DNA from 2 places in the Paraglaciecola sp. 2405UD69-4 genome. Region 1 is predicted to be linked to the other one. Evidence: predicted binding sites of a transcription regulator. Region 1 holds the regulator's gene; the other holds the start of a gene.
The links. Region 1 encodes FliA, which starts transcription of late flagellar genes. Its sites were predicted from a motif close to CTAAAGNTNNNNNNNNNNNNGCCGATA; they were not measured.
Positions count from the first base shown of each region.

Region 1 (16,192 bases):
TAAAGCGCAATTTAAACCAAAAGAAAAAGGGGCGACATGATTCATCGAATAATAAAATGCTTCAGCAGTTTGACCTGATAAAGTACGACCAGAGGCATCGGTTATTGTACCAGAAATCATAATAGGTAAACTAATATTCAGCTCATCAAATACAGACTGAACAGCAAACACGGCGGCTTTAGCATTTAAGGTATCGAAAATAGTTTCTACCATTATTAAATCCGCGCCCCCCTCGATTAAGCCATGAGTAGCTTCAACATAGATTTCAACTAACTCATCAAAAGTGACATTTCGTTTACCTGGATCATTTACATCAGGAGATATTGAAGCAGTACGGCTAGTAGGCCCTAACACACCCGCCACAAACCTTGGTTTGTCAGGAGTTAGCGCCGTATATTTTTCAGCTGCTTTTTTCGCTAACTTGGTAGCTTCAATGTTTATCTCTTTTGCAAGATCTTGCATATGGTAGTCTGCCATTGAAATCGCAGTAGCGTTAAAAGTATTTGTTTCAATAATGTCTGCACCCGCTTCAAAATAGGCACAATGTATGTTGTAGATCAATTCAGGCTGGGTTAATACCAGTAAATCATTATTGCCTTTAACATCAGATTTCCAATCAGAGAAACGCTCACCTCTATAGTCTGCCTCTTCCAATTTATGTTCTTGGATCATAGTACCCATAGCACCATCAAGTATTAAAATTCTTTGCTGTGCTGCGTCTATTAATTGCTGCTTAGGTATAGGGTGACTCAAGATTAATCCTCTTTAATATTACTGTTTTTATAACAACTTTTTCTATTACTCTGAAAGCTTCGCTAAATCATATGGTGTATTTTGATAAACATAGTAGTTTAACCAGTTAGTAAAAAGTAAACTGCCATGAGCCCGCCAATTAAGAATAGGCTCTTTACTAGGATCATCATCAATAAAGTAGTTTACAGGGATTTGTACATCATCATTAGTTAATAAATCTCTCTGATACTCTTGTTTTAACGAATCTTGATCATATTCCGGATGCCCTGTAACAAAAACTAACCTCTTATCATCAGAAGCGATGATATAAGCCCCACCTTCTTTTGAGCTAGCAAGAACATTCAATTCTGGAACCGAATTATATTCTTCTATACTGATTTCACCATAGCGAGATTGAGGAGCATTAAAAGTATGATCAAATCCTCGCAATAATTCTTCATGCTCACTTTGCACAAAGTGACGATACACACCACTTAGCTTATTTTCCCTTAATCGTCGGTTAATTCCAAAATAATGATAAATAGCAGCATGGGCGGCCCAGCATGAAAACAAAGTAGATTGCACATTGCGACGAGCCCAATCCATAATCACTGTCATTTTGTCCCAATATTTTACATCACTGTAGGCCAAATGAGCCAAGGGCGCACCGGTTACAATTAGTCCATCGTATTGTTTATGGGAAATAGCATCAAACTCAACATAAAAATTATCCATATGTGCTGCAGGAGTATTTTTAGGCGCTTGGTTATCAATACGAATCAAATCTATATTCACTTGCAAAGGAGTGTTGGATAACAGACGTAAAAATTGCTCTTCTGTCTCCAACTTGTTCGGCATTAAATTTAAGATCCCTACTTCCATAGGCCTAATATCTTGTTTAGCAGCACGCAATGTGTCCATAACAAAGATATTCTCTCTGTTTAGTACATTTTGAGCAGGTAAATTACTAGGAACTCTTATAGGCATGATGACTCCAATGCTGACAATATTGAGTATTCAATCTTGCCAAATCCCTCACAAAAGTCAACATCTTTACGTCTAGACGTCTAAATGAAAGATATACTAAATAGTTAAATATACTGCAAATCTTAGAATTAGAGCGACTAGGCGACCAAAAGTCTTTTTATACTTACCACCAAGTTATCAATATCCCCACATTAGAAAGATGGTTGATTTTCAACCAGAGTAGTGACAGGATTAAGTAATTGCTAAGCTAGAAAAGGAAATTCACATGCACGCAAATAAGCTAATACTCGCTGTATTCGCTCTCATAATAGTCAGTTGCAGCTCTACAGAATCACCTCAGAAAACTAAGCCAAATTACCCAGATTCAAAACAACACATTGTTATAGATGAATTGCATGGTCATAAAATTGCGGACCCTTTTCGTTGGTTAGAAGAAGATTATTCGCCAGAGACTCGTAAATGGATTGAGTCGCAACAAGTTTTTGCAGAAGCTCAACTCAGCAACCTTCCTACGTATTCCGAATTTAATGAGCTCCTAAACCGAATGTCAAAGTCTACAAAAAATGCCACTCCATTATTAAAAGGAGATTATTTATTCGTATGGAAACACCCGGCAGAAAGTAACGCATGGAAGTATTTCGTTAAAGATAAGGTAGGGAAAGAAAGAGTTTTACTAGACCCCTATGAATTTAGTAACGAGGGCACCGCCAGAGTTGAAATTTTAGATATAAGTAGCGATGGCAAGATGGTTGCCTACGGCCTGACATTAACCGGAGCAGACGAACAAGAAGTGAGGTTTAGAAATGTCGTGACAGGGAAAGATCTTAAGACGGTTTTACCTTACGGGCTATATAATCAGTTAGAATTTAAGCAAGACGGATCTGGCTTTTTCTATGTCAAACGCACTCGAGACGAATCAGAACTTATATATGAACACAGATTTGGAACGAAGTTAAATGATGACAAAGTAATTTTTGGGCAAGGCATTCCCCTTGATAACTGGATTGCAGTTAATGAGTCAAAGTCAGGTCGTTACCAAATTTTTTCAGTTGAACATGGCTGGTCTCGCTCCGACTTATACCTTAGGGATGTCACTGAACCTAATCAGTTAGTAACTTTGGTTGAAGGTAAAGATGGTCAATTCAATGCGTGGTTTATTGGAGAAAGATTATTTATATTCAGTAATTTTTCAGCTAATAATGGTGAAGTTTTTGAAGTTGACCTTGCCCAACCCGAGTACGAAAATTGGAAGGTAGCTATAAAAGAAAACTCAGAAAGGGTGATTGACTATGTGTCTGTCATCGATAATAAACATGCAGTAACCTATTTGCATAATGTGCAAAATGAACTGCATATATTCTCCGTTAACGGAGCCTTATTAGAACAGGTTCCCATACCAAAATTTTCATCAATTACCAAAATCTCGGGAAACGCCGAATCAGACGAATTTTTCTTTGGTAGTGAATCTTTTTTATCACCCAGAACAACCTTTAAGTATAAATTAGGCAGTGAAAAAATTGAGGTATATTCAAAGGACGAAGTTGCGTTTAATAGTGAAGCTTATGAGGTAAAACAATTTTGGATCTCATCAAAAGATAATACCAAGTTTCCAATCTTTTTAATGGGTAAAAAAGGCTTTAATACTTCAGAACCCAAACCCACTATATTGTATGGTTATGGAGGGTTTGCATACAGCATAAAGCCTAGATTTTCGACACCACTGGCAGCTTGGTTAGAAATGGGGGGCCTGTACGCTATTGCTAATATCCGTGGCGGAGCAGAATTTGGAAAAGAATGGCATCGCCAGGGGCAACTTGCAAATAAGCAAAACGTTTTTGATGATTTTATAGCAGCAGCCAGCTGGCTTAAAAGTAAAAGCTATACTTCTAAAGAGCAACTATCAATACAGGGAGCCAGCAACGGTGGTTTATTGGTAGCCTCAGTTATTACTCAAGTTCCCGATCTTGCAAATGCAGTGGTATGCCAAGTGCCTGATTTAGATATGATTGGTTACTATCGCTTCAAAAACAATAATGCGCCTGCATTACTTGAATATGGCAATGCTTCTATTAAAACACAGTTTGAATACCTGATTAAATACTCACCTTATCAAGCTGTAGAAAAAGGGGTGGCGTATCCAGCCATTTATATAAGTAGTGGCGACTTCGACACCCGGGTACCACCACTTCAGGCGCGAAAAATGACGGCAAAGCTACAGCAATATTCAAGTGGTGACGCGCCTATTGTTCTTAAGTATGACGAGCAAGGCGGTCATACATCTGGAGGCTCAAATACGCAAAAAGCGTTAAACTCAGCTGCCGAGTATTTAGCTTTCATGGCTAAATACACTGGCCTCCAACCTAAACGCTAATGAATGGTTACCGGCACAGCGTGCTTGTTTTTTTCATATCGCTATTTGTATTTAGATGCGCTGAGGTACTCCTTTCACTCAATGTATGTGTTGTAGATGAGTGATCGTCTGCTGCATATTATTCAAGGGTAGAGCCAATAGGTCTGCTCTAGGGCCCTGAAACGGACTGTTATATCAGAATCATCCAATGGCTGTAATTCGCTCTTCGTAGTCGAACAGATTTAAGATACTTATTTAAAGTGCAAGATTGAATCTGGATTAAAGTAAATTTACACGTATATAACTATCTTTTCAGGCTAATACTTCAACCAAGATGGATTCCCTTTTTAGAGAGTTTCAACCTTGGCTGCAAATGCTAAATCCTCATTTTATTGAGAATTACTTTAATTTTATATTCTCAAGTTGACCTATAACCTTTTGATTTCTATAGGCCGTGATTTTCATTTCAGAATAAATTCACCAAAAGAGCAATTAGGGCTTAGTTATAGAAGTGAGGCATATTACAGATACTTCAAGGATGTTGTTTTTCTTATTATTAAATGACAATAAATGGACTGCGAGGATGATATGCTAAATCACTATGGTTAAAAAACCTTAGGGATAACAGCTAGGATCAGCGACTGTTCTTATGCAAGTTAAAAAGAAGTTCTGCCTCAGCGGTTGGCATATCACACTCATTTATAACTTCAGACAAACTTGCACCGTCATTAATCAGTTTTGCAGCTTTGTTATAAAATCGACTTTGCGGATCTTGCTCAGCCAGCAGTTGATGAGCAGACTGTAAGTCTTTTAGCTCTTGACTAAGCCCTTTAACTCTTTTGCTCACCCCAATACTACCACTACGAACCTCATGGAGCTCTTCCCGCAGAAGGTTAATACCCGAGCTTAATTCAGATAGTGTATTAAGGCATGACTGTGTTTGAAGCCAAACATCTTTATTACGCTTGTAACTTTTAAAAATAAGTCCTAAGCAGAACACCGCAATGACGCAAGCGACAATACTCAGAATAAGTGGAATAGTCATAAACGCCTCAATGCAGTGACTTATTTTAAATTAGAAACCACAACAGCTGGAAACAACAAACAATGCCTTACAGATGTTAAAGTTATTAAATATTAGAGATTTCGTTCCATTCTTCATCATTCAGTAGTTTGTCTAAATCCACTAAAATTAATAGCTGACCATCTCGGTTACTCACGCCTTGAATAAACTTAGCACTTTCTTCAGTACCTACATTTGGTGCACTATCAATCTCTGAAGATCTTAAATAAACCACTTCAGCGACGCTATCTACTAGTATTCCAACAACTTGTTCATCAGACTCGATGATTACAATACGAGTGTTATCTGTCATGTCTGAAGGCGGTAAACCAAAACGTGAACGTGTATCGATTACGGTAACAACATTCCCCCTAAGGTTAATAATGCCTAGTACATAATCAGGTGCGCCTGGAACTGGGGCAATTTCTGTATAACGCAATACTTCCTGCACTTGCATTACATTTATCCCATAGGTTTCTTCAGCTAGTTTATAAGTTACCCACTGCAAAACTTCATCGCCACTTGCAGCTACGGTATTGCTTGCACTTCTTTCGTCACTCATTCAAATTGCTCCGGCCTGAATCAGGCAAATCGTTACAGCTTAAGCCTTGGTCTAACATAGTAACTAATTGTTTAACGTTTACCAAAGCACACATTTTCTTCTTAACCATACCAGATACCCAAGGGCGACTACCTTTAATGTTACGCCACTTTACATCCTCTGGAGATAAAGTTACGTTGTTAATAAGGCTTTCACAACTCAGTCCCCACTGACTATCACCTAACACTATAAGATATTGGTATTTTGTAGACTCTGCCACCTTTTCTATAGACTTTTCTGGCATTAGCCACTTGATAGTGTCAACGACATTATACTTTTCATCTCTAATAATCATTACACCGTTAAACCAAGCCGGCTTACCAAATAGCTGATTTACGCTTTCAAACTGATGTATTCCACCTAACTCAGTTAAAGGAACAGCCAAAGTCATACCTGCTACCTCAAAGATCAATACCTGAAACTTTTCGGTTGGAATAACACCTAATTCCTTTTCGCTTGATTTTACATCGGTAGATACTTTAGTTTCGACCAGTGGCTTAACAACTTTAGCCACAATAGGCTCAGATTGTACAAATTTATCTTCAGTATGTTCGAAAGGCTCGCTTCTAGAAGCAGGAACCGCCTTTAACAAATGCTCTACTGCCTGCCTTTGAACTTCTTCTACTGGCGGCTCTTCGGTCAATAGTGCTGACATATAGTCTTCCATAACGCTTTCATCAGCAAAGTGGCGACGACTCATATCTCTCCTTCCAATTTCTCTAAAAAAGTAAGAAGTTTACTGTAAGCAAACACTCCTCTTGACTTAGGGCTATATACCGACGGGGGACTTTGTGCTTGGCTAGCATCTCTAAATTTAGTATCAATAGGGATTAAGCCAACCCATACCTTGTCTTTATATGATCTGGTTAACGTGCTGTAAGACCCTGTCGCTGCTTTAACTCTCTTGTCATACATAGTAGGTACTATTGTATATACAAACTGCTTCGATAAGGACTTTTGCATGACATCCATGGAATGCATCATTCTCTCTAACCCTTTTAATGCCAAAAACTCAGTTTGTACGGGCACAATAACACGGTCACATGCAGCTAAAGCATTGATCATCAGGACGCCTAAAACCGGCGGACAGTCAACTATCGCATAATCAAACTCATCAGATACTAAATCCAAAGCACGGCGCAAAAGAAGCCCCATACCATTTTGGGTTCCCAGCTTCCTATCCAATGTCGCCATCGCCATAGTCGCCGGCAAAATAAATAAAGAGTCTAACTTAGTTGGGCATAAACTATCTAAAACTGTATCTTTACTTAAGCCCTCCCCTGCAGTAAAAACAGTGTAAAGGCTAGAAGAGAGCTCTTCTGAGTCTACCCCAAAATAGTAACTCAAAGACGCTTGAGGGTCTGTATCCACAAGTAGCACTCTTTTGCCTTTTTGAGCGAGTAAGCCACCTAGGGTAACAGTAGTTGTAGTTTTACCTACCCCCCCCTTCTGATTAGCAACAGTCCAGGTAATCACAATTACGCCTTAGCTATATAATTAATGAAAGAGGTATAACTAACTTTATAATTCACAGATATGCCCCTCCAAATTTACCTACGCATTTCAGCTTTAATACGACCAGACATTTGTTCTATGTCGTAATTCTCTTGTGATATTCCAGCAACAGTTACTGCTTGTGGCATTCCATATACAACACAACTATTTGCATCTTGAGCCCAAATAGTGGCCCCTTGGCTTTTCAGTTTACGGCACCCTTCTCTACCGTCAGCCCCCATACCAGTCAAAATAACAGCTAAAACGTTACCCAAATAAACATCACTCAAGGAGTCAAACGTAAGATCAACACTTGGCTTATAAATATGATCAGGATACCTTTGCGTTTCATGGATAGTTAACCTTGCTAAACTTCCCTTTCCCTCCACAATCATTTGTTTGCCTCCTGGTGCAATATAACAAACACCTGGTTTCAAACTATCCCCTTGCTCTCCTTCCTTGACTTGTATCTGACATAAATCGTTTAAGCGCTTAGCAAATGCCTTGGTAAAGGTACCTGGCATGTGTTGCACAACAACAATAGGAACCTTAAAACTAGCTGGTAAAGCGGTTAAAATTTTCTGAAGGGCGACTGGTCCACCAGTAGATGCCCCGATTGCCAAACATTGATAATTCTTTACTTTATAGGTGCTGCTACTAATATCGCTTTTATTTTCATGACTAACTGCCCTAGGAGGCGGGCGGCTTAGTAGTAAATTTTTCTGCCCTTTGTTTACCACTCTAGAAGAAGGGCTACTAATATGCCTTTTTTTGAGACAAAGCGCTTTCACGCGGCCTTGTAGTAAACGTACAGCTTCTTCTCTATTTAAAGCAATATCTTCAAATTTCTTAGGAAGAAAGTCTAATGCGCCAGCATCTAAGGCCTCTAATGTAGCTTTGGCCCCTTCACTTGTTAGTGATGAAAACATAATAATTGGAACGGGGGCAGTAGCCATTATACTTTTAACTGCAGTAATACCATCCATTACTGGCATTTCAACATCCATGGTTACCACATCAGGCTTTAATCTTCTTACTTCAGCTAACGCTTCTCTACCGTCCTTAGCTTCGCCTACCACTTGAAGCTCTTTATCTTTCTCTAATATCTGAGTGATCCTACGACGAAAAAAAGTTGAGTCGTCAACAATTAGAATCCTATAAGCCATGTCGCCTATTACCTTATTAACATTTTTAGCTTAGATGGGTGGTTATTGCAGACCTGCTCCACTTTAGTCGCTATGATTTTTTTACAGCGTACCTTTTAAGTAAGCCGGGAATATCTAAAATTAGCGCTATACCACCATCACTAGTGATGGTTGCACCTGCCATTCCTGGCGTGCCTTGCAATAACTCATCCAAAGGCTTTATCACGACTTCCTCTTGACCAATTAGCGCGTCGACCACAAATCCAAGCTGTTGCGTACCGATTTGGACCACGACAACATGTCCTTTTGCTCTATCAATACTTGTTTTATCTTTACTCAGCCACTCTGCTAGATAAAACAGCGGAATCGCCCGTGAACGCACAATCATAGTCAATTGGCCATCCACTTTATTGGTCTTTTCAATATCCATGTTAATAATTTCATTCACAGAGCCCAGTGGCAAAGCAAATGTCTGTTTACCAATCACGATCATCAAGGTAGGTAAAATAGCCAGAGTCAGAGGCACTTTAATCTCTAAGGTTGTTCCAACCCCCATTTTTGAATCTATATTTACCGTACCATTTAATTGATTAATTTTGGTTTTCACGACGTCCATGCCGACACCACGACCAGAAACCTCAGATATTTCAGTCTTAGTTGAAAAACCTGGCGCAAATATCAAATTAAATGCTTCAACATCAGTCATTCTTGCTGCAGCATCTGCGTCCAGTACTCCTCTAGAAATAGCAATCTCTTTTAACTTATCCGGGTCCATCCCTTTACCATCATCAACAATTGTCAAGAGTATATGGTCACCCTCTTGTGATGCGGATAATTTTACCGTTCCTAAACTGGGCTTACCTGCTGCTTTTCTCTCTTCTGGCATTTCTATGCCGTGATCGACAGAGTTCCTAACTAAATGCACCAATGGATCAGCTAGTGCTTCCACTAAGTTTTTATCTAAATCTGTTTCTTCACCTTCTAATTCTAAGGTAATCTCTTTTTTCAATGTTCTAGCAAGGTCACGAACAACTCGAGGAAATCTTCCGAAAACCTTTTTAATTGGCTGCATTCGCGTTTTCATCACAGCACCTTGCAAGTCACCGGTGACAACATCAAGGTTAGCAATCGCTTTTGACATGCTTTCATCGTTGACATTAACCCCCAAACTCAACAAGCGATTTCTAACTAAAACCAACTCTCCAACCATATTCATAATCTGATCTAAACGTTTAGTATCAACACGAACCGTGGTTTCACCTTGAACAGGAGTCGCAGGCTTTTTCTCATCTTTGGTTGTTGTTGGCTTTGCAACTCGTTTGGCTGGTGCGCTAGGCGCTGTAGGTTTATTAGGCGCAGCTTTTGATTCCGGCGCTGTGTTTTTAACAACTTTGTCTGCTTTGACTTCAGGCTTACTTGCTGGGGTATTCACATCAGATGGCGCGGGGGCTTCGTTTGCAGCAGGCCCTTTGCCTTTACCGTGCAATTCATCTAATAATGCTTCAAACTCATCATCAGTAATATCATCACCTGAAGAACTGCTTGGGGTTTCGCTACTATCTGCTACTGCGGGTGTTGCTTCTGCCTTAAACTGCCCTTTCCCGTGAAGTTCATCTAGTAAGGCTTCAAACTCATCATCACTTATATCTTCATCCCCTGAAGAAACAGGCTCTGAAACCGGAGTTTCTTTAGAAGCTGGCGGATTATTACCATGTAACTCATCTAATAATGCTTCAAACTCGTCCTCACTAAAGTCATCTGTGGCAGATGGTGTCGCTGAATCATCATCGATGGGTTCGGTTACTGGCTCTACTTCCTCAATCACAGCAGCTTCTTCAATTGTCTGTACTTCGTCTTCAGATTCAGGTTGGCTTAATCTAGTTAAGGTTTCGATGAGTTCTTGGTCGGCTGCTACTAGAGGTTCTCCAGCTTTTACATTATCAAACATGACGACCACAGAGTCGGTAGCTTGTAAAATAACATCCATGAGCTCTGGGGTTAGGGTTCGCTGGCCATTTCGCATAACATCGAATACATTTTCTGCACCATGGCAAATTTCAACTAGCTCAGTAAGCGACAAGAAACCAGCGCCGCCTTTTACTGTATGGTAGCCACGAAATATCGCGTTGAGTAAATCAGCGTCTTCAGGGTTATTTTCTAAATCAACCAGTTGCTCCTGCAACTGCTCTAATATTTCCCCTGCCTCGACCAAAAAGTCTTGTAATATTTCCTCATCTACATCAAACGCCATATCTTCAGTACCCCTAAAACCCTAGACTCGAAAGCAAATCATCAACGTCATCTTGATTAGACGCTACATCTTCTCTACTGTCTGCGTCCAAGATTGGACCCTCAGCCTTAACCTTATCGGCTTTGTTATCAGATATATTAGAACTTTCAGATGCCTGCTCTTTATCTTTTAACTCAAGCCCCCCAAATATCGTCAGCATATCGACTAAACTGTCTTCAACTTCTTTTACTAACTCGATTACTCTGCGGATTACTTGACCTGTCAAATCTTGGTAGCCTTGTGCCATCAGCACTTCTGTCAAAAAGCCAGTAAGATTAGTGGTGCCATCAACACCATTTTGAAGAAACTCATCCATGTTCTTAACTAACTGATTAAACTCGCCTAGTTTCAGCTCACGTGCCATCAGCTTTTTCCACTCAGGCTGGAGTTTTACAATGCCAGAATTTAAATCGGTAGCAACCAACATACATGAATCCACCAAATCCATCGTTTTATTTGCTGCGTCTTCGGTTAGTTCCATAACATAGGTAAGCCTACTCTGTGCATCTGGAATATCTTCATTTGCTAAATCGGCAATACGAGGATCGAGTTGAAAATGATTCAAAGAATCATGTAATTGACGAGTTAGCTTTCCAACTTCAGCAAATAACTCAATTGATGCATGCTTTCCTGTACTATCAAGAAGATCATGGGCTTCTTGGTTTTCACCACTTTCAATCAAGCTTACCAATTTCTTAGCATCTTCAAGCGAAATGGGAGGTGAACTTAGGGTGTTCATATAGTCTCTCCTAGCACTCAGGGAAACCTGAATTTAGCCTAAACGTTCGAATATTTTCGCCAACTTCTCTTTCAGTGTGGCAGCAGTAAAAGGCTTAATGACATAACCATTAACCCCAGCTTGAGCTGCAGCAACTATTTGTTCTTTCTTTGCCTCAGCTGTTACCATTAAAACAGGAATGTGCTTTAGCTTTTCATCTGCTCTAATTGCTCTTAGCAAGTCAATACCTTGCATACCAGGCATATTCCAGTCAGTTACTACAAAGTCAAAAACACCTTGCTGAAGCATAGGTAATGCAGTACTGCCATCATCCGCTTCTTGTATGTTAGTAAAACCAAGATCTTTTAAAAGATTCTTGATAATACGGCGCATTGTCGAAAAGTCATCAACAACAAGAATTTTCATGTTCTTATCCAAAACCACCTCCGGTGAGAATCAAAACGTCCCGTTCTGTTTCATATATATCATTACGTTATTCATGTGAGCGCCAATATTGCATACGAGATTTTAGTTTCAACATAGCTTGGCTATGTATTTGACTTACTCTAGACTCGCTAACATCAAGCACTTCACCTATTTCTCTTAAGTTTAATTCTTCATCATAGTACAGAGACAGTACAATGGCTTCTCTCTCTGGTAAAGTAGTGATGGTATAAGCAAGTGCTTTTTGAAATGAACCTTGAACCAAATCATCAAAAGGTGCATCAGATCCTTTCGTTTGCTCAGTTCCAATCACATCTTCAGTTACCCCGAGATCTTCCATTCCTATTATTTTGCCAGCATTCACTTCATTTAACATTTGATGATAGCTTTCAATACTAACTTGTAATTTCTCAGCAACATCAATGTCCCTTGCATCTCTACCCGTTGCTCTTTCTACTTGATTAATGGCCTCTGTTATCGCTCTACCATTTTTATGTACAGATCGTGGCGTCCAATCACCTTTTCTAATCTCATCTAACATGGAGCCTCTTATCCTGATACCAGCAAAGGTTTCAAAACTGGCACCTTTACTACCGTCAAAATTTCTAGAAGCCTCTAAAAGCCCAATCATGCCTGCTTGAATCAAATCGTCAACCAAAACACTTGCTGGCAAACGCACCATTAAATGATGTGCGATACGTTTAACCAAAGATGCATGGCGTTCAACCAACTCATTCTTATTAGCTAGTTGTTGATAGGCTGATGCTTTACTAGTCACCGGTTATCTTCCACTGTTTTCTTTGTTACTAATTGCTCAAGAAAAAACTCTAAATGCCCACCTGGTTGGTTAGGAATTGGCCAGCTGATTGCTTTTTGAGCCAAGCCTCGAATTGCTTTTGCAGCTGGCGCTGTAGGAAAAGCTTCAACAACCGCTTTTTGTTTTCTAACAGACTTACGTACATTCTCATCAAAAGGTACCACTGCAACCAATTCTAATGCGACATCCAAAAATCTATTTGTCACTTTGGTTAGCTTTGAAAATAGCTCGTCACCCTCACGTAGACTACGAACCATGTTAGCAACAATTTTAAAGCGGAAGATCCCATGCTCTTTGTTTAATATTTTGATTAATGCATAAGCATCAGTCAATGATGTGGGTTCATCACACACCACAACCAAAATATCTTGAGCTGCTTTTGAAAAGCTTAAAACCATATCTGAGATGCCAGCAGCGGTATCCACAATCAACACATCAATTTGCGATTGTAGCTCACTAAACGCTCGAATAAGACCTGCATGTTCAGTGGGCGTCAACTCAGTCATTGACTGACTTCCACTTGTCGCTGGCGCTATTTGAATTCCATATGGTCCTTCAACCAATACATCATCTAACGTACATTCACCGGACAAGACATGAGACAAGTTTTTCTCAACCCTAAGTCCCAATAACACATCTACGTTAGCTAACCCTAAATCGGCATCGAGAACCATAACTCGCTTACCTTGCTGTGCCATAGAAATAGCAGTATTCAAGGTAACATTGGTTTTTCCTACACCACCTTTACCGCCTGTGACAGCAATAACTTTAATTAATCTAGATTGATTCATTCTTCTAAGGCTACTCGCTTGGTCCTCAATCATATTGCCGCTACTTCACTGTTAACTTGACTAGCGGTAGTATGAATTAAAGCATATTTTTTATAAAGCTTTGCTGCACTTGTAATTAAATACTTAGTGCTGGCTGACTGCAAGTCTTCTGGGACTCTTTGCCCGTCAGCTAGATAACAAACCTGTAATTTGTTTTCGATGGCCACACTTATGGCCTCTCCTAAACTGTAACACTCATCTAACTTAGTCAAAATACACCCATGCAAAGAAATCTTTCGATACTCGTTCACTGTTTGCTGCATAGCTTGATATTGACAGTTCGCTTGTATCACTAAATATTTACGTATGTTAACACATGAATTTTGTTTTATTGTATCTAACTGCTTGATTAACCTTGCATCTTTTTGACTATAACCAGCAGTGTCTATTAATACTAACCGTTTATTCTTAAATTGAAAAAGTAAATCAGTTAACTGATTTGCGTCTTGTGCTTGTTTTACAGGACACCCAATTATTTTACCGTAAGTCGCTATTTGGTCAAATGCCCCAATTCGGTAGTTATCTAGGGTTATTACCGCAACGTTTTCCACTCCGTATTTTCTTACTGCTTGTGCAGCCAACTTAGCAATTGTAGTGGTTTTTCCAGTTCCTGTTGGCCCCATTAAAGCGACAACGCCAGGTTGAGACAAAATATCATCATGTTTAGTCTGCAATTTATTAGCAAGTAACTTTAGCAAAAATAGCCAAGCCTGGCGCTCATCACATGACTCTGGGGTATATGAAACCACTTCATCTGCTAAAGAGGACGAAATACCCATACCTTGTAATTTTTCGAGCAAGTAGCCGTGTAATGGATGTTGTCTTTGTTTTTCTTGGGCAATCAAACCTGACACTTGAAACTGAAGAATATTTCTTAAAGATGATAACTCTTTACGCATATCAGCTAACGCATCGGTTTGATGGTTTTGACGAGGTGGTTGAGAACGATTAACAGCATGACTTTTCGAATCTTCGGGGCGATAAGTCTCAATATCATCGGTTTTATTGACCTTTGCTTGAGATTGTTTTTCCAGTAAGGCTTTTAAACTATCAGGTGCAGTATCACCTATAATCTCGCTCAAAGATGGTGTTTTAGTAGCTGTTTGCTGGCTAGTTACATCTCTTGATTTCTTGGGTACAAGTTGTGCATCTGGTTCTTTGTCGTATGCAGCGACTATCTCAATACCATCTGCGTGCTTTTTGTTAGACATAATAACAGCATCACCGCCTAACTCATCTTTAACTTGTTTAAGCGCTTCTCGCATGTCTTTGCCATAAAACCGTCTAATCTTCACTTTTCCCCCTTAGGCTAATAATTCAACGCTATACCGTCAGATTATTGACCTACTGCACTTACAATTTTAATTTGTTTGTCATCAGGAATTTCCTGATAAGACAATACGTGTAACCCGCTCACTGAGTGTTTTAAAAACTTAGACAACACTGGCCTTAACATGCCTGATGTCAGCAGCACCGCGGGCTCTCCAGCTAACTCTTGTTGCTGTGATGCTTCATTCAATGATGTTTGTAATTTCTCTGCTAGTCCTGGCTCAATACCAGCACCGTCTGCACCACCAGCCTGTAATGACTGGTGCAACATTTGTTCCAGTTCTGGAGCCAGAGTGATCACGGGTATTTCCATCGCTCCGCCATTAATTTCTTGAACAATTAACCTTTTCAAAGCAATTCGAACAGCAGACACAAGTACATCTGGATCTTGGCTTTTGGGACCAAACTCGCATAAAGTTTGAACTATGCTACGCATATCTCTAATTGGTACCCCTTCGTAGAGCATAGTTTGTAGGACTTTTACAACCGTGCTCAAAGGCAACACATCAGGTACTAATCCTTCTACTAGCTTAGGACTGTTTTTCGCTAACATATCCAATAGCTGTTGAACTTCCTCATGACCAAGTAATTGATAAGCATTGTTAGTAAGTAATTGGCTTAGGTGCGTTGCCACAACGGTTGCAGCATCGACCACCGTATAGCCTAATGTTTGTGCATGCTCTCTTTGATTTGCTCTTATCCATACGGCATCTAAACCAAAGGCGGGATCTTTCGTGACTTTTCCTTCAAGCTTCCCAAAAACCTGGCCAGGGTTAATTGCGAGCTCATCGTCATGACTTATTTCAGCTTCGCCTACTGTTACCCCAAGCATAGCAATCGTATAATTATTTGGACTTAGATCTAAGTTATCGCGGATATGTACTGGGGGAATTAAAAAACCTAGCTCTTGAGATAACTTTTTTCTGACCCCTTTAATACGGTTTAACAATTCACCACCTTGGGCCTTATCCACCAAAGGGATTAACCTATAACCTACTTCTAACCCTATGGTATCCACATGTTGTACGTCATCCCAACCTAACTCTTTTATTTCTGCAGGTTGCTGGTTTTGCTCTGGTAAATTGCTTACAACTTGAGGTTCATTCGCTGCTTTTTGTGCACGCCAATAGTTGTAATAAGCATAACCGCCGACAACGGCACTGAACCCCAAAAAGGCTACATGTGGCATACCAGGAACAATCCCCATTACAAATAATACACCAGAGGTGATATATAAGGCCTGCTGATTACCCAGTTGCTTGGTTAACTCTGACCCCATTTCCTGAGAGTCATTTTCACGGGTAACTATAATCGCAGTGGCGACTGAGAGTAAAAGTGAAGGTATTTGCGCCACTAATCCATCACCAATGGTTAATAACGTATATATTTCGA
Region 1 is NZ_JBLIXM010000002.1:883,191-899,382, forward strand. Features, by position in the region: gene ACMUMK_RS10310 (homocysteine S-methyltransferase family protein) at 1-753, opposite strand, end outside; gene ACMUMK_RS10315 (homoserine O-succinyltransferase) at 799-1,719, opposite strand; gene ACMUMK_RS10320 (prolyl oligopeptidase family serine peptidase) at 1,985-4,090, shown strand; gene ACMUMK_RS10325 (DUF2802 domain-containing protein) at 4,704-5,114, opposite strand; gene ACMUMK_RS10330 (chemotaxis protein CheW) at 5,200-5,694, opposite strand; gene ACMUMK_RS10335 (chemotaxis protein CheW) at 5,687-6,433, opposite strand; gene ACMUMK_RS10340 (ParA family protein) at 6,430-7,209, opposite strand; gene ACMUMK_RS10345 (protein-glutamate methylesterase/protein-glutamine glutaminase) at 7,284-8,393, opposite strand; gene ACMUMK_RS10350 (chemotaxis protein CheW) at 8,464-10,623, opposite strand; gene ACMUMK_RS10355 (protein phosphatase CheZ) at 10,637-11,401, opposite strand; gene cheY (chemotaxis response regulator CheY) at 11,435-11,818, opposite strand; gene ACMUMK_RS10365 (RNA polymerase sigma factor FliA) at 11,874-12,602, opposite strand; gene ACMUMK_RS10370 (MinD/ParA family protein) at 12,599-13,465, opposite strand; gene flhF (flagellar biosynthesis protein FlhF) at 13,462-14,766, opposite strand; gene flhA (flagellar biosynthesis protein FlhA) at 14,808-16,192, opposite strand, start outside.

Region 2 (16,192 bases), on a different contig from region 1:
GGCTTCTGATTTGGGATTTGTGATCGGTCCAAGGTTAAATGCAGCAGGGCGCCTCGACGATATGTCTTTGGGTATTGAGTGCCTACTCACAGACTCTGACACCAAAGCACGGCAAATCGCAGTGCAACTTGATGGCCTTAATCGGGAGCGTCGCGAGATAGAAGGGTCGATGCAAGAAGAAGCAGTAAAGGCGTTGGAGAATCTAAACTTGGAAGCAAGTCAATTGCCTTTTGGTTTGGTTTTATATGAAGAGAACTACCATCAAGGTGTTATAGGTATTTTAGCCGGGCGTATAAAAGAAAAGTATTTTCGGCCAACTATAGCCTTTGCACACCATGACGATCATACCCTTAAAGGTTCAGCACGCTCGATCCCTGGATTACATATTCGTGATTTACTCGAAGAGCTGAGTAGTCGTTACCCAGATATCATAGGTAAGTTTGGTGGGCATGCTATGGCAGCTGGCCTAAGCTTGCCTTTGCGTAACCTAGAGGCATTTAAACAAGCATTTAACCAATTAGCTGAAGAGGCATTAGCTGGTAAACCCTTGGCAGGTGAGCTAGTGAGCGATGGTGAGTTAGCGGCTGCAGATTTTACTTTGGAATTTGCTCAGCAAGTGAAAGAGGCCGGGCCTTGGGGACAGCAATTTCCCGAGCCTTTATTTGACGGCGAGTTTGAACTTCTAGAGCAGCGGCTTGTGGGGGCTAAGCACTTAAAAATGATGCTTAAACATACAAGTGGAATTTTAATAGATGCCATCGCTTTTAATATCGACTTAACACTGTGGCCTAATCCTGCATGTCGTCGAGTTAGTGTGGCATATAAGTTAGACATAAATGAGTTCCGAGGTAAAACCAGTCTACAATTACTAGTTGATGGTCTGGTGGCGTTATAATCTTGCTGTTTAAGGGTTAAGCATTTATGAAATACCCTAGAAGTGCTAGACTACTTTCTTTATCGAATTAAAAAAAATGTTATGGCAAAAAAATCCGACGTAGAAAAGTTACTAGACAAGCACGATAACCTCACACATTCAGAAGATATGTCTGTGGTGTCCCATGTTCAAAGAAAAGACGATGATTGGTTTGCTAATACGCTGATGATTGACGGCATTGATGTTCCTTTCAAATTTCGCCGTAGAAAAATGTATAAAAATCTAACGGGGGCGAGAGTTAATCTGACTTATTACCCTATCACCGAAGATATTGCTGGAATGGAGTTTGAAGCCATGAAAGTTGTACGTATTAAAGTTAGTTAATCTCCCTATATAAGGTTACTTCTGTTGGTTGTTGAACCACTACATGGTTTTGTATTGCATCGCCGAGCATATAGAGAAACCAGCTACTTAACGGATATTTTCACGCTAGAAGTCGGTAAAATTAGTGCAGTAGTTAAAGGTGTCAGAGGAAACAAAGGCGATAAAAAAAGCTTGTTACAACCCTTTCAACCTTTACTTGTTAGCATTTCTGGTAAGCATGAGCTGCGAAACCTCAATCAACTTGAATCTGCCGGTAAAATGCTTAACTTAGGTGGTCAAGCATTGTTTTGTGCCATGTACCTAAATGAATTGTTGAATAGGTTGTTACCCAAAGAAGTCCCTCATCCTGAACTTTACGAGTATTATTATCAAAGTTTAACTTTGCTACAAAATGGTTGCGAAATGGAGCCCTGCTTACGTCAGTTCGAGTTAATTTTATTGGACGAATTGGGATATGGAATAGATTTACTTCATGATTTTGAAACTGGGCAAATAGTAGAGCCTGAAATCGACTATTGCTTAGTGTTGGAGCAGGGTGTTAAAACGGTTGAATCTGGCTCGGTAGGCTCCAATCGTTTTTCTGGAGCGGCCCTTATTGCTATGGGCGATAATAGCTGGACAACAGAAAGTTTAAAGTGTGCGAAATATATAACTCGTACTGCATTAGCCCACTTATTAGGTCATAAACCGCTAAAAAGCAGAGAGCTTTTTCAGCAGACATGGACTAAAAGTGCTTTTAGAAAAAAATGAGAAGCGTAAATGAAAGAAATTTTGCTAGGTGTAAATATTGATCATATAGCGACCCTTCGAAATGCAAGGGGAACACAGTATCCAGATCCAGTTCATGCAGCTGAAATTGCAGAGCGTGCTGGAGCTGATGGCATTACCGTTCATCTTAGAGAAGACAGAAGGCATATACTTGACCGAGATGTGCAGATTCTCAAGCAGACCATACAGACCCGTATGAATTTAGAGATGGCAGTCACAGAAGAAATGCTACTCATTGCTGAGAAAACCTTACCTGAGTTTTGTTGCCTTGTCCCTGAAAAGCGAGAAGAATTAACCACTGAAGGTGGCTTGGACGTAGCAGGAAATTTACCTAAAATTACATCTGCATGTGAACGTTTAGCCGCTCTTGGTATCTTAGTTTCTTTGTTTATTGATGCGGATAAAACGCAAATAGATGCGGCGATTGCTGCAGGTGCTCCTTTTATTGAAATTCATACAGGACAATATGCTGAAGCTGACAATGAACAAGAGCAGCAAAAAGAACTCGCTGTTCTGATTGAAGGAATTAAATATGCGCATTCAAAAGGCCTAAAGGTGAATGCAGGTCACGGGCTGCATTATCATAATGTGAAACCCATCGCCGCCATAGAGGAGCTGTATGAACTCAATATTGGTCATGCCATTATTGCTAGAGCCGCTTTTGATGGGCTGGCAAAAGCTGTTGCTGATATGCGTAAGTTGATGCAAGAAGCTCGGGCGTAATTCATTTATGGCAATTGCAGGATTAGGCACAGACATAGTAGAAATTGAACGCATTGAAAAACTAATTAGTCATTCAAAGCGTATTGCGGAGCGAATTTTAACGCCTGCAGAGTGGCAGATTTTCGAACAACATAAATTTCCAGCGCAATTTTTAGCTAAACGTTTTGCTGCAAAAGAAGCAGCCGTTAAAGCCCTAGGCACAGGGATTGCAAACGGAGTGGGTTTTAAAGATGTTGAAGTTGTAAATCTTCCATCTGGTCAGCCTAGTCTGGTTTTTACTGGGAAATTTGCTGAAATATGCGAACAAAGGCAGATTAACAATAGTTTTATATCGATTTCTGACGAGAAGCACTACGCAGTGGTAACTGTGGTTCTAGAATCTCTTTAGTAAGATGCACTTCAATGGTGCTTAAATTATCTTTGCTGTTGCAAACAGATATTTAAATCGTCGATAGATTAGTTAAACCAAAGTTAGTAACCCTGATGATTAGGGTGTGGATTGTGAAAGTCCCAATTTACATATCTAGAAAGATATATCAAAAGTAAGGCTTGTTTTATGGTTTCAATTCGAAAAGTACACGAAGAAAAACGCCCTCCATTTGCTGAATGGTTAGCAGGCCTTAATTTGCCTGAGTCTAGTAAGCAAAAACTTCGTGATGTTTCCGATACCCCTGAAATACTGCTAACAGGCCAAGAAATGGTAGAAATCCTCCATGAACTACACATGGATGATGAAACCTTACAAGCCGCGCTTATTTATCCATATTGTGAAGTCCATAAGTTAGATGACGATGAAATTACTGAGTTATTTGGAGAGGGCATTCAGAAGCTAATTGTGGGTGTACGGAGAATGGATGCGATTAAATCGCTCCATACTCGCGCCAACAGTGCTCGTAAAAATGACGAGTCTCAAATCGATAACGTTAGGCGCATGTTACTTGCTATGGTCGAGGATGTAAGAGCAGTCGTTCTTAAGCTTGCAGAACGAATATGCGCCTTACAAAAAGTTAAAAATGAAGACGAAGAAACTCGGGTTTTAGTGGCCCGCGAGTGTGCCAATATTTACGCTCCGTTAGCTAATAGGTTAGGTATAGGGCAATTAAAATGGGAACTAGAAGATCACTCGTTTCGTTATTTACACCCTAAGTCTTATAAACAAATTGCAAAATTATTAGATGAACGTCGTACTGATCGTGAAGTGTATATCGAAGACTTTGTTAACGAACTTCAAGGTGTATTAGATTCTCAGAATATAAAAGCAAAGGTATACGGAAGGCCTAAGCATATTTACAGCATTTGGAAAAAAATGCAGAAAAAGCACCTTAGCTTTGAACAGCTTTATGACATTCGTGCTGTTAGGATCATCGCTGAACGTTTGCAAGATTGTTACGCGGCTTTGGGGGTTGTGCATGCCCATTGGCGTCATATTCCCCAAGAGTTTGATGATTATATTGCTACGCCCAAAGCAAATGGATACCAATCTATTCACACTGTTACCCTAGGAAAACAAGGTAAAACCATAGAGATACAAATTCGAACCGAAAAAATGCACCAAGATGCCGAGTTAGGGGTGGCTGCTCATTGGCGTTATAAAGAAGGTACGGCTTCTGGGCGATCTGGGTATGAAGAACGGATCAATTGGTTACGAAAAATATTACAGTGGCAAGATGAAGTATCAGACTCTGGTGATTTGGTTGAAGAACTACGAAGCCAAGTGTTCGATGATAGAGTTTACGTATTTACCCCTGATGGCGATGTAGTTGACTTACCGCTAGGGTCTACACCCTTGGATTTTGCTTATTATATTCACAGTAATGTAGGCCATAGATGCAATGGTGCAAAAGTTGGAGGTCGCATTGTACCTTTTACTTATCAGTTACAGACAGGTGATCAGGTAGAAGTGTTGACGGGTAAACATTCAAACCCCAGTAGGGATTGGATGCATCCGGGTTTAGGTTATGTGTATTCTTCTCGAGCAAGAGCGAAGATTCAAACCTACTTTAAGCGCCAAGATAAAGATAAAAATGCGATTGCTGGTAAAGAGCTTTTGGATAGAGAGCTAGGCAAGTTGAGTATGGATGGCAAGCTTGCAGCAGAAGCGACGGCTCGTTTTAATATGCAAACAGTCGAAGATTTATACGCAGCTCTAGGCGCTGGTGATATTAAAATCATGCAGGTTGTGCATTATTTACAGCAAAAGCATGCACCTGAAAAAGAGCCAGAGTTGGAGCTTAAGCTTGTTCCTCGCAAACCTTCTACTAACAAAAAAGACACCATTGTTGTCGAAGGTGTAGGTAACTTGATGAACCAAATTGCCGGTTGTTGCCAGCCTTTACCGGGAGAGCCGATTCAAGGTTATATTACGCAAGGTCGTGGAGTCAGTGTTCACAGACAAGATTGTGATCAGTTAGCCCACTTGCTTGACACTCACCCAGAGCGTGAAATTGACGTTAATTGGGCAAGCGATATACAGGGCGCGTTTCAAACCAAAGTGGTGGTGCAAAGTACTGACAGAGCCGGTGTATTAAGAGACGTGACAACTGTATTGACCAATGAAAGGGTTAGTCTACTTGGTGTGAATAGCTCCAGTGATACCAAACTAAACACGGCCAAAATTGAGCTGAGTATCGAAGTTAAAGATTTAACGACCTTATTAAAGACAATTGCAAGAATACAGTCTGTTAAAGGCGTCACCAATGTGTATAAAACGGATAATAACTAATAGCCGATGACAGCTAAAAATACGCCCATTGCCGAGCTTTTGAGCATAATGCAGCAGCTTAGAGATCCCGAATCTGGATGCCCTTGGGATCTACAGCAAACCTTTGACAGTATTGTGCCCTATACCATTGAAGAGACTTATGAAGTCGCTGACGCAATTGCTCGTAAAGACATGCAAGATATCAAAGACGAACTTGGAGACTTGTTATTTCAAGTGGTGTTTTATGGGCAGCTTGGTAGTGAACAAGGCCAGTTTAGCTTTGATGATATTGCTAGCGGCATCTCTGATAAATTAATTCGTCGTCATCCCCACGTTTTTGCTAGCAGCAAAGAGAAAAGCAACCAAGATTTATCTAAGCAATGGGATGATATAAAAGCTCAAGAGCGTGCTGAATCCGGTAAAGATAATGACTCAAGCCTATTAGCCAATATACCTAGTGGCGTTACCCCCTTAATCAAAGCTCATAAATTACAAAAGCAATGTGCAAAAGTCGGGTTTGATTGGCCCACTCTTGACCCTGTCGTTGCTAAGGTTAGGGAAGAAATCCAAGAAGTTATTGATGAAGTTGCAGTTGCAAACCCAAATCAACAAGCCGTTGAAGAGGAGGTTGGTGACTTGTTGTTTTCGGTGGTTAATCTTGCAAGGCACCTTAATGTTAATGCCGAAAGCGCCTTAATTAAAGCTAATCACAAATTTGAACAGCGCTTTAGGCAAGTCGAGCAGCTTTTAAAAGCGCAAGGCTCTTGTGTTGCTGACGCTGATTTAGAGAATATGGAAGCGGCTTGGCAAAGAGTTAAAGCAAACTAATCGCCTCTATTTTTATGAAACCTGTTTATCTTGTTGAAGGCTTTGAATAATCAGCCGATATTTAGTAACTAAGTTAGAAACTAAGGGGTCAATAGGTTTGTCTTGTCTTCGCAGTACAAGAAAGTAATATCTGAGAAAAACCAATTAGAGCAAAGAGTTATTGAGTTATCTCAAAAACTTGATGCTGTGCAGTCAGAGAATATAGATCTTAAAAAGGTAGTTGCAGCAAATGCTTTGGAAAACTCTTCCAGCGCTAGTTATGAAAAAACTTTAGTAAAGTGTACGCTCGATTCTTTGGGGCAAGTGGAAGGTATAAGACAAACAGTGCTAGAGTCATTTCAACGCATTGACAAGCAAAGTGAGTCAATTGAAGGGATTAATAAGTTATTTGAAAGCTCTTCTACATCTTTAGAGTCAATCGCTTCATCAATGTCTGAACTAAGTACAAAAATGATGACAATGACTGCTAATATTTCAGGCCTCTCTAATAAGGCTGATAACATCAATACATTTGTTACTACTATTACTAGTATTTCCGACCAAACTAACCTACTTGCATTAAATGCTGCTATTGAAGCTGCCAGAGCCGGAGATGCTGGAAGAGGATTTAGTGTAGTTGCCGACGAAGTGCGCTCTTTAGCCAATGAAACGAATAAGTCTGCAAGTGAGGTCGCTGACTTAGTTGGTGATATTATATCCTCAACAGCGGATGCCGTGGATTCTGTTAATGAAATTAAAGGCAACAATGATACCTTATCAGTCGGTGTTAGTGAGTTAAATAGTAGTTTTACATCTATTGTTAATTCTAGTAATGCCATGAAAGATACTATTACAAGTGGATCTCACCGCTCATTTATACAGACAGTTAAGTTAGATCATATAGTTTGGAAAAGTGAAGTTTACGCTGTTATTTATGGACTTAAAGAGCATAATTTAGATGCTTTTGCTGACCATAAGATGTGTCGTTTAGGAAAATGGTATCAAGCCGAAGGCAAACAAAAATATGCTGATAGCGCGCCTTTTAGAAATTTAGATAAGCCCCACGAAGCAGTACATCAAAACGGATTAAAAGCAATGGAGTTATTGGCAAAAGGCAATAAAGACGAAGCAGTAAAATACTTAGTGGCAATGGAGCAAGCTAGTAATCAAGTTATGTCTTGCTTAGATGATCTGACAGATTTGCTCTAATTTTTATTTTTAGCAATTATTGTATCTTTTACATACAGCCTCTTGATATTTAGAGGCTGTATAGTATTGATTAATGCGACCTTGCATTTTTATGTAGGTTAAATTAATTACTTAGTCGTTAATATATTCCGTATTCCTAACCCAAAAATTATCAATAGTGTTAACCACATTAAGCTGCCACCTCCAGATGAGTTATTAGAAGTCTCTGTCACAGTGTCTGTGGAGTCTGTTGGAACTTGGAAGTCAACGTTACGTATGTAACCTTTATCATCTCCAGAGCTAGTATTTAAATCTTTACTGTAAACCCAAGTAATAACGTTTGTGCCACCTGACAACTCTATGCTGTATTCTGTAAAGTCCACGTCTCCTGTAATGAAATCAAGTAATTCATCATTTACATAAACGAATAGGGCATCGTAGGGCTCATAATCATCATCGGTAGGCTCAAGGGCTGTATTTTCTTCTGAAGAAACAGACCATTCAAAGGTAAAGGTGCCTGTGCCGCTTACCAATGCGACTAGGGTACTTTCTTGTAAATCTGTAATGGCGCCACTTTCAATGCCTTCTTGGGTATTTGAAACCCAGCCCAGTTCATTAGAGCCACCACTAAACCAAGTAACGTCAGTTTCTCCAACTAATGCACCGATTGAGTTAGACTCAGCTAGGGCAATACCTGTCAGCTTTAAGTTATTACCCGGGATATTAATGTTATCTGTAGAAATAATGATTTCAGCGTTTAAATCTTCACTCCCACTTGGTGTATAGGTAACGTCAATCTCGCAAGAACTGTTCGCAGCTATAGTGTTACATGCTGTGCTGTCAATAGTAATAGAGTTACTGCCGGATGTTTCAAAACTGAGCGTTACTGTTGAAATACTATTATTAGACACTTCAAAGCTCTCACTGAGTGATTCACCTTCTAGTACAACTCCAAAGTCAAACTGAGTTTCAATTGCTACACCACCTGTGATGTTATTTATCCAATCGATGTACTCAGAAACTCGGGTATAGACACCTGGGTACCCCTCAGCGCCACAACCAAATCCGAAACTAACAATGCCCACTTGTTGAACGCCAGAGCCTGTATTGATTACTAAAGGGCCCCCGCTATCGCCCTGACAGGAGCTTTTACCTCCAGCTGGAACGCCTGCACAAATCATGTTGCTTGTTATATCTGAGTCATCAACAAAGACGTTTTCGCTTAATGTACTTATACATTCTTGATTGGTGTAAAGCTGTAAATCAACTTGTTGTAGGATATCTGGAAAATCTTCAATGTGTTCTTCGTTTGGCTCATACCCAATTCTACTCCCCCAGCCAGCAACGGTAGCTGTGCTATTTTCTATTGCATATTGAGAGGTTACTTCAGATGTTGCTATAGTGACTGCAGGTACAGTCAATGATTCAGCCAGCTCTACTATGGCAATATCGTTGTTAAATGCATTTGGATCGTAGTCTGGATGAATATAGACGTTGGCTATATCTATTGCGTTTTCAGCTCCATCTGTTAAGTCGTATTCACCTACATTCATCTTAAGAATACTGTGATAAGTACTATCTTCAACACAATGTGCGGCTGTTATGACCCATTTGTCGCCTATAAAAGAGCCCCCGCAGACTATATCTTGAGCAAAGGAAACATTAATACTTGCAAGCTCGCCTATCTCTTCGAGCAAAAGAAGGCCATCATCACGACTGATTGCAACCGCTGGAATAGTTCCAATAAAGCCATCACCCAAAGTACCAATAAAGTTACCTTCTTCTTCATTGTTATATATGATTGCACCAACACCACCGCCTGATTCACAATTATTAACTTTTAAAGAAAAGTTAATATCACCCCGCTCGATTAGGCACACTTTTCCGGCAGCTTCTGTACATGTGTAGTCGCCTAAGCCGCAATCGACAATTTCAGCATTCGCTTGGCCGCCTGTACCATAAGTAAAAGGGTTAGTATCAAAGGTTTCATTATTTACAACTAATGATGTATCACCTGTACCAAATGGAAAAACATAAGCAGCGATCCAAGGCCAGTCATCGGCTACCGCTTCGTCGCCACCAACGATTCTTGATTCTATTAAAGTATCCTTACTATATGTGTTTAATAGGCTTGTATTATCTGCAGAAAATACATAAGGAGAGAGGGGCAATATCGCTAGAGGGAAGATAGCGCGCAGCAGTCTATTCATTAAAAAAATTCCTAAATAATACAAGTAGTAGTCATAAGTTAAAGAGATAGCTTGTTGTAACCATAAATTATGGTGACTAAAAGTCAGGTAAGACATTCTGGTGATTTAATTGTAAATGTCAAAGGTTAGGAGGCAGATCTACAGATTTACCTAAAGTCTTCGCTGTTTAATGCGATAAATAGGTTATTCATCCTTTAATTACTTTGGATTATATTTGTTAAGCTCAGAAAGCAATCTAAACAATGCCCATGTTGATTTTACCTTATCTGGTGATCTCGAGTTAAATGGAGAGCTTAATCGTTCCTCTCAGCAGGGTGCTAAATTTGCTCTTTTGTTAGCAATGTTAGAGCCAAATAGTCTTTATCGTCCTCGTATAGAAAAAACAGAGGAGCCTCAGTATGTCTCAATAGATAATCAAGGGCTTCATTATTACAAACGCTCCTCTTTGGCAGTAGATGCAAATTATTGGAAAAAGGCTGAAAATACCGCAAACTTGATGGGAAGTGGCCATATTAGGTCGGCGCACCTTTGGTTGGCAATGCATCCAGAGCCTTTATCGCTGCGCAATAATCCTAATGCTATCGATGAAGAAGTGCTTGCTAATACTAGTGTCTTTACACAAAACCGAGTGACTAATGAGCTTAGCCAAGATATTGAGGTTGATGAAACCGCTTTGTTTGATATTTTAGATGGGCTAAAAGCCACTGCTGCTTAGTGGCTTTTATATAAATCGGTAAATAGGTTTAGTCTTCTGGGGTATCCGCAGCTTTAGGCTCTGCTTTTTTAACTCTTATTTTATTCTCTCCCAGTGTCTTATAGTTTAAATTTTTGATTGCTGCTTTAGCTTCTCCTACTTTTGGCATTTCTATAAAAGCAAACCCTTTAGATGTGCCGCTGACTTTGTCTGTAACTAGGTTACAAGATTGTACAGTTCCATATTCTTGAAATAACAACTTGAGCTCGTCTTCATTGGTTGTACGATCTAGATTTCGAATTAAAATTTTCATATTTTGTCTCGGTATTTGATAAATAATTGGGTAGTAGCGTTAGGCTTGTTAGTACCAACTTTCATCATAATAGGAAGTTTTCGCCACTATGCCATAAAATGATGGATAAAAGGCAATTATTAGAGAAAAGTGTTGGTAAATTAACATGAAATGCCGCGAACTTGCTGTTTAGGTAATTTACTGATTTACGTTGTCTAGAATTTAGGATATTTGATTTTTAATGTGTTTATCGTGTTTTTTAGAGTAAATTTCAATGAAAATAGTTGCAAAGTTTAACATTATCTTGTTAGGTTGGCTGTGTTTAACTTAATGTTAATTATTATTTACTTTTGCTGCCAAAAGGTATTAGCTAGGTAGCATTATTAAGGCTAATATATCATTACAATAATCGCCCGTGGTTTTATATTCTCTGTAGCCATTTGAAGCGGCTATGCCAGCAGCATAAGGTTTGCCTTTATATTCAACTAACAAAGAATGCTGCTCGCCATTTTGTAACGATAAAAGGTCTTTATCTAAGTCGACTATTTCACCCACACCTTGGGGTGAGTTCTCTGTACTTGAAACTATCATGCCGTCTCGTTGGCAATAAATTGCGAAACATCCATTAATAATTTTGCCCTGCTCGTCAATCGGTAGTGTGTCGTTTAACATCTCCGAAAATTCTGGTTTGCTATCAAAAACAATCCCAATGCCACCTATTACACTTGATTGTTCCAAGTTTGTTATCGAAGCATTGTATATATAGGTTTGGTTATTTTGATATTGATTGCTTTTAGCGAAACTTGAAACCGAATATTTTTGTGAATCGTTCACTTGCAGTGCTTCAGCTGCACCGCTTTTAGGCTCAACTTGTTGGCCAATGAAGTGCCCTTGGTCTTGGTTTGAAACGGCTAAGATGACTCCATTTCTATCGTAAACATATAAATTGGTGTAAACCGTGTATAACTTGTTTATGTAGAGCAGTATGTTTGAAATTTCTTGTTTGGCTGCGCTGCTAAGTTCTTTGCTTTGTAAGTGTTCGCGAAAAACAGTAGTTAATGCCCACCATCTCACATCATTTGCTCTTTCGTATAAATTACGATCCATTATATCCACAGCTAAGCTTGCGTAAAAACTCAAGTCACTCAGCCTTGAACTTAATACTGTAGATTTTAGATTATCGATTGAATCAGAAAAAATAGACACTATGCCTTGTCCGGTTTTTTTGATTTCGTCCAAAACTGGCATGAATTCAACTGCACTATTTCTTGCAGCGGCAATGATGCCATTTAATACAACTAAGCTTAGATCGTCGTTAATTAGCATCGAACTTCGGTAAATATCTTTTAATTCGTCTGAAAATAGTTCTGAATTTAATAAAGTAAATGCTTCATTTGGGGTGCTGCTTACTTGATGTGTATGTTGAAACGCATCTTGAAGGGGGGTCATAACCTGTCCGCACCAAGACAGGCCCATAAAGCCCTGATATCCCTTTGTGGTTGATTTGGTCGATAGGTAATCTTGTTGTTTAAAACTCACTAAAGTGGTTGATTCATGATCTGTAAGAAAGTCTTCTAGTTCGAAAATTTGTGGGTGACTAGATGCAATAACCTTATGTTTTGCGTCAACAATATTAATACTGCTAGTCATACCTTTAGACTGTAAATTATTGAATATACTTTCCATTTCATCATCAAATCGAAAACATAAGCATAGAACCCCTAAAACCTTAGCATCTTGATTGTTACTGGTTTTAATGGTGCAAGAATAAATTAATGAGTGTTGTTGCTGAGGTTGTAAATCACTTTTACCAAAGGTTTCAATATAGTCTTGCTTGGTGGAAAGGGTTTCGAAAATGAGTGGATCTTTGCTGTGGGTGATCTTGTTGTCGGGGTTTAAATTAATCTGCACTTTACCTGTAGGGTCAAGTATTATGATTTCATCATATACAGAGTACTTCTTTACATATTCTTGCAGCCGAACTTGCATCTTTAAGCGATCATTTTCACTCTTATTTTGGATAAGTAAGAAGTTTCGAATGTCATCGTCTGTTGCTAAAAAACCAACATCAGCTGTTCTTTCAAATAGATTTCTAATGAGGATATCAACTGCTACCTGAGATTTGTTTTGGTCCTCAGCCATGCGTTTTTGTAGGTGAGCGTTAAGTAGGTTTTGAATCAGTCTTTCTTGGAGCTTAGAAAACTTTTGGCGGGTGTAGTGCATCTCTTCGAGAATACTATCCGATACATTTTGGCTGTTAATTTTACCAATTAAGGAAATTTTACCCCACCAAAGGTTAAGGGCTTGCAGACGTTCTTCATAGGATTTAATTTGGGGAATAACTGATTTTAAATTTTGCGTATTTACAGTAGATAAGGAGTTCAAAATGATCTTGCCTATTTATTATTATTATTATTTTTGACAACATCCTTATCTATATTTGTTATTGGTTGTTACTTGAGCAACTCTTAGCATTAAACGCAAAAAATCCACGGGATGCAATGACTTTTTTTCAATGAATGTAGATGTCTATCTATTTGAAACTTAAAGGTAAAATATAATGGTTGGGGTAATTAATACTTTAGTCTTAATTTTTTGCTTTTGTTGCTATGCTTGTCTGGAGCGTTTATTCTTTTTCACCAACTAGGTCTATATATTTGCAAGTAATCATTATGAAATTAAAAATTGTATGTGTATTAGCGGTTTTTTACAGCGTGACTACTTTTAGCCAGCAAGCGACTGAACCTTCTGCTCCTAGCCAAACCCAAGTGATGAATCGTTTTGCTGAGTTAGCCCTTGAGTGCGTTCACAAAGAATATCCTAATATTATTAAACACATGATGACGAAAGATGAGCATGTTAAGACTCCCAAGCAATTATATCCGGCATTTTACGGGTGTTTTGATTGGCACTCTTCTGTGCATGGCCATTGGTTGTTAACTCGTATAGCTAGTCAGTACCCTAATAACAAGCACTATCAAGATATTATAAATAGCCTTGATGAAAGTTTTACCAAAGACAATATTACAGCAGAGCTTGCATATTTTAATCGCCCTAATACCGGAACGAGTTTTGAGCGCCCTTACGGCTTAGCTTGGTTTTTACAACTCACGGGTGAGTTACGCCAATGGGATAGCCCTAAAGCAAAACAGTGGTTAACGACACTTAAACCCTTAGAGGATAAGATTGTTGCAAATGTGAGTGATTGGCTACCTAAGTTGGCTTTTCCTATTCGAGTAGGTGAGCATAGCCAAACCGCTTTTGCTTTTGGGTTAATGCTAGATTGGAGTATTACAGCGCAAAATCAAGATTTTCGAAATTTATTAACTACAACTGTAAATCGTTTATATATAAATGACGTAAATTGTCCTTTGAGTTATGAGCCTTCAGGGCAAGACTTTTTGTCTCCTTGCATTGCTGAAGCTGATTTAATGCGCCGAGTGTTACCTGCAGCAGAGTACGCTAAATGGTTAGGCGACTTTTTACCGAGTATACCTACCGATGGCAGCTCGAACTGGTTGACTGTGGCTACTGTGGCGGATAAAAGTGATGGTAAACTTGCACATCTAGATGGTTTAAACCTAAGCCGTGCCTGGATGTTAGAAGGTATTGCCTCTGCACTGAATAAACAAGACCCTCGTGTAAACGCCCTTGTTAGTGCTGCTAAAAACCATAAAGAAGCAGGTATTAATTCAGTTATTCACGATATGCATTACATGGGAAGCCATTGGCTGGGCAGCTTTGCTACTTATTTACAAACAAAAAGAGGTATCCATTAAACCTTAGTTTTTTGTTAATCACACTCTTTGAGACCCGTTGAGCTAGGTGTCTCAAAGAGGGCATTCGTCAGGTTCAACTATTATCACGGCTTCTTAAAATTTGAATACTTCTACCACTTACCCACAAGAGTTTGAAAATAGTTGCTTTACCTATTTTACAGAATCTGTTGAAAACTATGCATTACCAGAACGTTTTACCTTTCCGTTTTATTATGAGCCGCATCCTCTGTGCGTGCTTGCTGCAGAGCAAGTACAAAAGTATTTGCAGTCTCAAACGTCTTGGTATCATAACTTTGGTTTGGGCGATGATCCTGACTTAATTATTGGGAAAATGTTTGGGGTATTGTTGGTAAAAAATGCTCAGGGCGAGTTGGGGTTTATAACGGCATTCTCAGGTAAATTAGCCAAGCAAAATCTTTTGAAAGGCTTTGTGCCTCCCGTATTTGATTTGTTAGCTAAAGATAGCTTTTTCTTGGCCGAACAGCTCGCGATTTATCAATTAAACGAACAAATAGAAACCCAAGAAAATGCCCCCGAACTGCTAAACTTAACCAAGCAGTTAGATGAGGTTAAAAGTGATTTTAACTGTAAACTGAACTCCCTCAAAGAGGAGTTGATTGCAAACCGTAAGGCCCGAAAAGCTAAGCGGAAAACGCTAGCCATCCAAAGTGATAAAAATGAAGACGCCCTTGGCGAGTTGGCGAAACAAAGTGTTTACGATAAATGGCGTCTAAGAGATTTAACTGAACAGTCTGAAAGTGCTATAGAAAACGTACAGCAAAGACTTGTAAAACTAACCCATGAAATTGCTTCCTTAAAGCTTCAAAGAAAACAACTCTCAGCAAATTTACAAAACAAAATATTCTCTCAGTATCAGTTTTTGAATCAAGCTTTAGTGCCAAAAAGTCTACTCGATATATTTGCTGAAACGCCACTTAATACGCCTCCAGCAGGAGCGGGGGAATGCGCTGCGCCCAAGCTTTTACATTATGCTTTTAAGCAAAATCTTACGCCTTTGGCTATGGCTGAGTTTTGGTGGGGCGCTTCGCCTAAATCCGAAATAAGAAAGCATAAGCAATACTACCCAGCCTGTATGGGTAAATGCCATCCAATTTTAAAGCACATGCTGCAGGGGTTAGATGTAGAAGATAACCCCCTTATTCAAAATTGTGGCGCAGGTAAAATTTTAGATATCGTCTATCAAGATGAAGATATAGTGATAGTTAATAAGCCTACCGAATTTTTATCTGTGCCGGGGAAAGATATTTCTGACTCAGTATATTTGCGGATAAAACAGCAATTTCCAGAAGCAACTGGGCCTTTAATCGTACACAGGTTAGATATGTCTACCTCTGGATTAATGGTGTTAGCCCTTAACCCAAGAGCCAATAAATTTTTACAAAAGCAATTTATACAGCGAGATGTTCATAAAGAATATGTTGCATTAGTTGAGGGGATACCAGAGCATGAACAAGGTGAGATAAACCTGCCTATGCGAGGGGATTATTACGACAGGCCAAGGCAAATAATATGTAAGCAAGATGGTAAGCCAGCTAAGACATTTTGGCAGGTAATTGAACGTTTCCCCCATATAAATCAAACTAAAGTGTTGTTGAAACCTTACACAGGCCGGACCCATCAATTAAGGTTACATTGTGCTCACGGCGAAGGGTTAAATATGCCCATTGTTGGAGATGATTTGTACGGCCTTAGAACTCACCGTTTACATTTGCATGCACAAAGCCTGACGATTAGGCACCCCAAAAGCAAAG
Region 2 is NZ_JBLIXM010000001.1:861,480-877,671, forward strand. Features, by position in the region: gene recJ (single-stranded-DNA-specific exonuclease RecJ) at 1-895, shown strand, start outside; gene ACMUMK_RS03890 (hypothetical protein) at 977-1,258, shown strand; gene recO (DNA repair protein RecO) at 1,283-2,008, shown strand; gene pdxJ (pyridoxine 5'-phosphate synthase) at 2,018-2,749, shown strand; gene acpS (holo-ACP synthase) at 2,757-3,137, shown strand; gene relA (GTP diphosphokinase) at 3,306-5,471, shown strand; gene mazG (nucleoside triphosphate pyrophosphohydrolase) at 5,478-6,278, shown strand; gene ACMUMK_RS03920 (methyl-accepting chemotaxis protein) at 6,381-7,466, shown strand; gene ACMUMK_RS03925 (trypsin-like serine protease) at 7,574-9,655, opposite strand; gene ACMUMK_RS03930 (VC2046/SO_2500 family protein) at 9,870-10,370, shown strand; gene ACMUMK_RS03935 (RNA recognition motif domain-containing protein) at 10,399-10,662, opposite strand; gene ACMUMK_RS03940 (cache domain-containing protein) at 11,008-13,026, opposite strand; gene ACMUMK_RS03945 (DUF2891 domain-containing protein) at 13,314-14,420, shown strand; gene ACMUMK_RS03950 (pseudouridine synthase) at 14,521-16,192, shown strand, end outside.
Region 2: the regulator FliA is predicted to act here: its motif matches at 9,806-9,832, upstream of ACMUMK_RS03930 (VC2046/SO_2500 family protein).